2 regions of the Amycolatopsis sp. cmx-11-12 genome follow, and region 2 is predicted to be linked to the other one. Evidence: riboswitches for the same ligand, from Rfam matches in the RefSeq annotation. Region 2 holds a riboswitch; the other holds the start of a gene.
The links. A riboswitch is a leader RNA that binds a small molecule or an ion and turns the genes downstream of it on or off. The one in region 2 is predicted to bind glycine.
Positions count from the first base shown of each region.

Region 1: another riboswitch for glycine. It lies ahead of gcvP (aminomethyl-transferring glycine dehydrogenase); the one in region 2 lies ahead of gcvP (aminomethyl-transferring glycine dehydrogenase).

Region 1 is NZ_JADNQM010000007.1:11,939-15,343, reverse strand. It holds gene gcvP (aminomethyl-transferring glycine dehydrogenase) at 1-1,725, opposite strand, end outside; glycine riboswitch at 1,895-1,991, opposite strand; gene ACLARN_RS11380 (MerR family transcriptional regulator) at 2,038-2,619, opposite strand; gene ACLARN_RS11375 (TetR/AcrR family transcriptional regulator) at 2,887-3,405, shown strand, end outside.
Region 2 is NZ_JADNQM010000003.1:159,518-162,922, forward strand. It holds gene ACLARN_RS05305 (3-oxoacyl-ACP reductase) at 1-537, shown strand, start outside; gene ACLARN_RS05310 (hypothetical protein) at 990-1,364, shown strand; glycine riboswitch at 1,580-1,683, shown strand; gene gcvP (aminomethyl-transferring glycine dehydrogenase) at 1,727-3,405, shown strand, end outside.

The DNA.
Region 1 (3,405 bases), on a different contig from region 2:
CTGGCTGCCGGCGTTCGGTTGCAGGGAAACCGCGTCGTAGCCGGTGATCCCGGCCAGCCAGTGCTCCAGATCCTTGACGATGGACAGCAGCCCGGCCGCGTCCTCGGCGGGTGCGAACGGGTGCAGTCCGGCGAACTCGGGCCAGGTGATCGGCTCCATTTCGGCCGTGGCGTTGAGTTTCATCGTGCACGAGCCGAGGGGGATCATGCTGCGGTCGAGCGCGACGTCCTTGTCGGACAACGCCCGCAGGTACCGCAGCAGCGCGGTTTCCGAGCGGTGCGCGTGGAAGACGGGATGCGTCAGGTACTCGCTGGTGCGGCGCAGGTCCGGCGGAAAACCGTCGGCGGTGTCCGCGTCGAGCGAGTCCACATCGGACACCGCGACGCCGAACGCCTTCCACGCCAGGGAAAGGTGCTCACGGGTCGTCGTCTCGTCACACGCGACGGCGACGTGGTCCGCGTCCGCCAGCCGGAGGTTGACGCCGAGTTCCCTGGCGGTGCCGACGACACTGGCCGCACGGCCGGGAACCGCCACCATGACGGTGTCGAAGAACTCGCAGTGCACGACGTCCACACCGCTCTCGGCGAGCCCGGCCGCGAACACCGTCGCCATCCGGTGCGCGCGGTTCGCGATGGCACGCAGGCCTTCGGGACCGTGGTACACCGCGTACATCGACGCGATGACCGCCAGGAGCACCTGCGCGGTACAGATGTTGCTGGTGGCCTTCTCGCGGCGGATGTGCTGCTCGCGGGTCTGCAGCGCGAGCCGATAGGCGAGCGCGCCGTCGGCGTCCTTCGAGACGCCGACGAGCCTGCCGGGCAGCTGCCGTTCGAGACCTTGCCGAACGGCGAGGTACGCGGCGTGCGGGCCGCCGAAGCCCATCGGCACACCGAACCGCTGCGTCGACCCGACCGCGACATCGGCGCCGAGCTCACCCGGCGACCGCAGCAGGGTCAAGGCCAGCGGATCCGCGGCCATCACCACGGCCGCGCCCAGCGCCTTGGCCTCGGCGATGGTGTGGTCCCATTCGCGGACGACCCCGGACGCGCCGGGATAGGACAGCAGCACGCCGAAGAAATCGCCACCGAGGCCGAGCCCGGTGATGCCCTGGGACAGGTCGGCGGTCACCAGTTCGATGCCGAGCGGTTCGGCGCGGGTGCGCAGGACCTCGATCGTCTGGGGCAGGGTGTCCTCGTCGACGACGAACCGGTTCGACTTCGACTTTCCGGCGCGGCGGACCAAGGTCATCGCCTCCGCCGCCGCGGTCGCCTCGTCCAGCATGGACGCGTTGGCGATCGGCAGGCCGGTCAGATCGGCGACCATGGTCTGGAAGTTGAGGAGGGCTTCGAGGCGGCCCTGCGAGATCTCCGGCTGATACGGCGTGTACGCGGTGTACCAGGCCGGGCTCTCCAGCACGTTGCGGCGGATCACCGGCGGGGTCACGGTGTCGTGGTAGCCGAGGCCGATCATCTGGATCATCGGCCGGTTGCGCGCGGCCAGTGCGCGGAGTTCGGCGAGCGCGCCGGTCTCGGTGGCGGGCGGCGGCAGGTCCGGCGGTGTCGCGGATTCCCGCAGCGACGCGGGGACGGCCCGCTCGGCCAGTTCGTCGAGCGACGAGACGCCGACGACGTCGAGGATGCGCGTGAGTTCTTCGGAACCTGGTCCGATGTGCCGGTCCGCGAAGGGGGTTCCGGATTCGAGAGCGGCCAGTGAAACAGGCTCCATCGGGGACCTCCCAAGACGCGGGGGTGAGGCCGGGACGATTGTCCTGGCCCTCCCCACTCTGTCCGTACCCCCGTGGGGCGCCTGAGAGTTTCGCCCGTGGGTTGAGTCGGGCTTGCACCGTCGGCGGAGCCGCCAGGGGATGACCTGACGACTCACTTTCCAGAGGCGTCTAGTCCGCGCGGTCCAGGGTGCCTGAGAGGTTCCGGGGAGGACTTGCTCCTTCGGCGCCGAGCTCTTATCGGCTCGGTCTCTCCCGCGCGGATTCGTCGACCGCGGAAGTGAGCCTACCTTGCCGCTCGCGCGGCTTCATGATCAGCCGGTGCGACGTGCGTTACGGCGCTGCGTGAGCTCATCCGGCGTGACGGTTTCGATCGTGCCGCCGTCGGCGCGTTCCGCCTGGAACTCGTGGATGGTGCCGCTGATCTCCTGCATCGCACCGCTGACGGCGATGCCGAAAACGCCCTGGCCGCCTTGCAGTAAATCGACGATCTCTTCGGGCGAGGTGCACTCGTAGACGGTGGTGCCGTCGGAGAACAGGGTGACCCTGGCGAGGTCGCGGACACCGCGCAGGCGCAGGTGATCGACCGCGACCCGGATGTTCTGCAACGAGACACCTGTATCCAGCAGCCGCTTGACGACCTTCAGGACGAGAATGTCCTTGAACGAGTACAGCCGTTGCGAGCCGGAGCCGTGTGCCGTGCGGATACTCGGCGCGACCAGCTTCGTACGGGCCCAGTAGTCGAGCTGCCGGTAGGTGATCCCGGCGATCTGGCAGGCGGCGGGACCGCGGTAGCCGACGAGTTCGTCCGGGAGGGAAGAGTCGGGGAACAGCTCGCCCTGCTCGCCGTCTGCGACCGGAACGAGCGGCTCTTGAGGGCTACCAGCCTCGACCACGCCATGCCTCCCCTCGCCCGACCTGGCGGCCGGCGAACAAAGCCGCGCGGACCCATGTGAGTCCGCACCGGAGTCAACCGTCAAGACGGATGCCCCAGACATCCGAATCACACCTTGGCGATTTACCTCCATTGACGGTAAGCGCGTCCGGCAAAGCGGTCAACGCGACGCGCGGTCAACCTCAAGTCCTTCTTGAGGCTTGCCAGGAACAGTCCCCCGTTCGGCCGCACGCTTGCCAGTTTTACTCAGCCGTGTTATTTTTTACTCATGCAAGTAACTCCCTCTACCGAAAGCGCCGCGAGCGAGGTTCAGGCGGAGCTCGGACTGTCGGTCACCGAGACCGCCCGCCGGGCCCAGATCGTCGGCGCCACCATCGCGACGATCTCCGATCTCGGCTACCACAAGACGTCCTTCGCGAAGATCAAAGAACGGGCCGGGCTGTCCAGCACCCGGATCATCTCCTACCACTTCACCAACAAGGCCGGCCTGATGCAGGCCGTGGTCACCACCGCGACCGGGATGAAGGACAAGTTCCTCGAGGAGCGGATCCAGGGCACGACCGACCGGGCCGGGCTGCTGCGCGGCTACATCGAGGCGGAGATCGAGTTCCTCGGCTCGTACCCGGAGCTGGTGCGGGTCATGGTCGAGATGGCTTCGAGCGGTTCGGACGCGGAGGGCTGGTTCATGTCCGCGCCGATCGTCGAAGAGTTCCGCACCGGCAGGCTCCAGCGTCAGCTGCGGCAAGGCCAGGAAGAAGGCGCTTTCGGCGACTTCGCGCCGGACGTG
Region 2 (3,405 bases):
GGCTCGGTCGACGTCGCGTTCAACAACGCCGGCATCTCCCCGCCCGAGGACGACTCGATCCTCACCACCGGCATCGACGCGTGGGAGAAGGTGCAGAAGGTCAACCTGACCTCGGTGTACCTGTGTTGTAAGGCGGTACTGCCGCATATGCAACGGCAGGGGAAGGGCTCGATCATCAACACCGCGTCGTTCGTCGCGGTGATGGGCGCGGCGACGTCGCAGATCTCCTACACCGCGTCCAAGGGCGGGGTGCTGGCGATGAGCCGGGAACTGGGCGTGCAGTTCGCGCGGGAGAACATCCGGGTCAACGCGCTGTGCCCGGGGCCGGTGAACACGCCGCTGCTGAAGGAACTGTTCGCGAAGGACCCCGAGCGGGCGGCGCGGCGGCTGGTGCACGTGCCGGTCGGGCGGTTCGCGGAGCCGGAGGAGATCGCGGGCGCCGTCGCGTTCCTGGCGAGCGACGACGCCTCGTTCATCACCGCTTCGCAGTTCCTGGTGGACGGCGGGATCTCGGGCGCCTACGTCACGCCTCTGTGAGGTTGCTCAAGTCCGGGAGCTGAAGGACGCTTTCACCGCATCTCACGCGGTGAAAGGGCCCTTCGCGGCCTTGGTCGCTGGCGGCCCGCCGCAAGTAGGGCGGCTACCTGCGGGGCGCCTTCACAGACTTCCGCAGGCACCCAGCTCACCGCCTCGATCCGGGAGTGAAGGTCCCCTTCCCTACTCTCAAAGTAGGGAAGGAGTCCTTCACGGACCTGGACCGGACGCGCCGTCCATCGCCTTTAGTCGGCTACTTGCGGTCCACCAGGTCTCCCGCCTCGGTCCTGGAGCTGAAGGACGCTTTCCCCGCGTCCCACGCGGTGAAGGGCCCCTTCACCCCACCTGCCGTCACTCGTCCCGGTGGCTGGGATGGCGTACCCCTGACCTGCGCGGTAGTTCTGGGACGCGGAGCCGCCCGGTTCCGCGATCCGAGAAGCGCGGAGGCCCCCAGGATGACCCGGCAGATGAGCACCGCCATGCGCGACTGCATCGACCTGTGCAACGAATGCCACGTCCGGTGCGAGGAGATGATGACGCGCTGCATGGAGATCGGCGGCGCCAAGCTCGGGATGATGATGGTGACCTGCGCGGACATGTCCCGCATGAGTGCCGACATGATGATGCGCTGTTCGGCCATGGTCGCCGACCTCGAGCTGATGCGCATGTGCGCGAAGATGTGCGGCCTCTCCTCCCAGATGATGCGCATGTGCGCCGAGGAGTGTGCCAAGACGGGTGACGCCGAACTCTCCGAGGCCGCCGACATGATGATGCGCTGCGCCGAGCTCTGCGGCACCATCACCGCCGAAATGATGATGGAGAACGCCTAGCCACGCCAGACGAGGCCGGACACGTCGGGCGTCCGGGCGAACGGGACCAGTGACGTGTCCGGCCAGAAGTAGACGCGCGCTGAACACGCCAGGTACGGTGTGCGCACAACTACAGATCGGGCCGTTGAGCTGGAGCGGGAGAGCCCTCACGAACGTGGTGGGGCACCGAAGGAGCAAACTCCCCGGAATCTCTCAGGTACTCACTACCGCTTCCGCGAGGCCACTCTGGAAAGCAGGCGCGCAAGTGCGCCTCACCCAAGGTGAAAGCCGTCCCTTCACGGGCGGTGAAACTCTCAGGTGCCATGACAGAGGGGGAGTTCCCAGCGCACCGGTCTATCCGGCGCCTGACCCAAGGAGCTCCCTTGACCAGTACGTCCTTCGACGACCGGCACATCGGCCCCTCGGAGTCCGAGCAGGCCAAGATGCTCGCCGAGGTCGGTTACGGCAGCCTCGACGCCTTGGTGCAGGCCGCGGTGCCGTCCGCGATCCGAGTCACCCGTGACCTCGAACTTCCCCCCGCCGCGTCCGAAGAGGACGCCATCGCCGAGCTTCGCGCGCTCGCCGCGCTCAACAAGCCGATGACGCAGATGATCGGCCTCGGCTTCCACGACACGGTCACCCCGGCGGTCATCCGCCGCAACGTGCTGGAGAACCCGGCCTGGTACACGGCGTACACGCCGTATCAGCCGGAGATCTCGCAGGGCCGCCTCGAAGCCCTCCTCAACTTCCAGACCATGGTCTCCGAGCTGGCCGGTCTCGCCACCGCGAACGCCTCCCTGCTCGACGAGTCCACCGCCGTCGCCGAGGCCGTCATGCTGATGCGCCGCGTGTCGAAGTCCAAGTCGAACAAGGTCGTCCTCGACGCCGAGTGCCTGCCGCAGACCATCGCGGTCGTGCGCACCCGCGCCGAGGCGATGGGCGTCGAGGTCGAGGTCCGCGACCTGCTCACCGGCCTGCCGGAGGAGTTCTTCGGCGTCGTCGTCCAGTACCCGGGTGCCTCCGGCGTGCTGCGCGGCGCGGGCTTCTACTCCGCCATCTCCGAAACCGCGAAGGCCGCCGGCGCGCTGTACACGGTCGCCGCCGACCTGCTCGCCCTCACGCTGGTCACCGCGCCGGGTGAGTTCGGCGCGGACATCGCCGCCGGTTCGACCCAGCGCTTCGGCGTCCCGCTCGGTTACGGCGGCCCGCACGCCGGGTACATGGCCGTCCGCGCGGGGCTCGAGCGCTCGCTGCCGGGCCGTCTCGTCGGGGTCTCGGTCGACGCCGACGGCAACCCCGCGTACCGCCTCGCCCTGCAGACCCGCGAGCAGCACATCCGCCGCGAGAAGGCGACTTCCAACATCTGCACCGCGCAGGTCCTGCCCGCCGTGCTCGCCGCGATGTACGCGGTCTACCACGGTCCGGACGGCCTCAAGCGCATCGCGACCCGCGTCCACGAACTCGCCGGCGGCCTGGCCGACGCCCTCCGCGCGGGTGGCGTCGAGGTCGTCCACGAGGGCTTCTTCGACACGGTCCTCGCCCGCATGCCCGGCCAGGCCGAAGCGGTCGTCGCCGTGGCCCGCGAGAACGGGATCAACCTCGGCCCGGTCGACGCCGACCACGTCCGCATCGCCGTCGACGAGGTCACCACCCCCGCGATCATCGCCAGGGTGCTCAACGCCTTCGGTATCGACGACCCGGCCGCCGAAGCACAGGCGCTGCCCGCCGGGCTGCACCGCGAGAGCGAGTACCTCACCCACGAGGTCTTCCACTCGCACCGTTCCGAGACCGCGATGCTGCGCTACCTGCGCAGCCTGTCCGATCTGGACTACGCGCTCGACCGCGGCATGATCCCGCTCGGCTCCTGCACGATGAAGCTCAACGCCACCACCGAGATGGAGCCGATCAGCTGGCGCGAGTTCGCGGGGATCCACCCGTTCGCCCCCGCTGACCAGGCCGAGGGCTACCACGTCCTCGTCGAGCAACTGTCCGGCTGGCTGGCCGAGGTCACCGGTTACGACAAGGTGTCGTTGCAGCCGAACGCCGGTAGCCAGGGCGAACT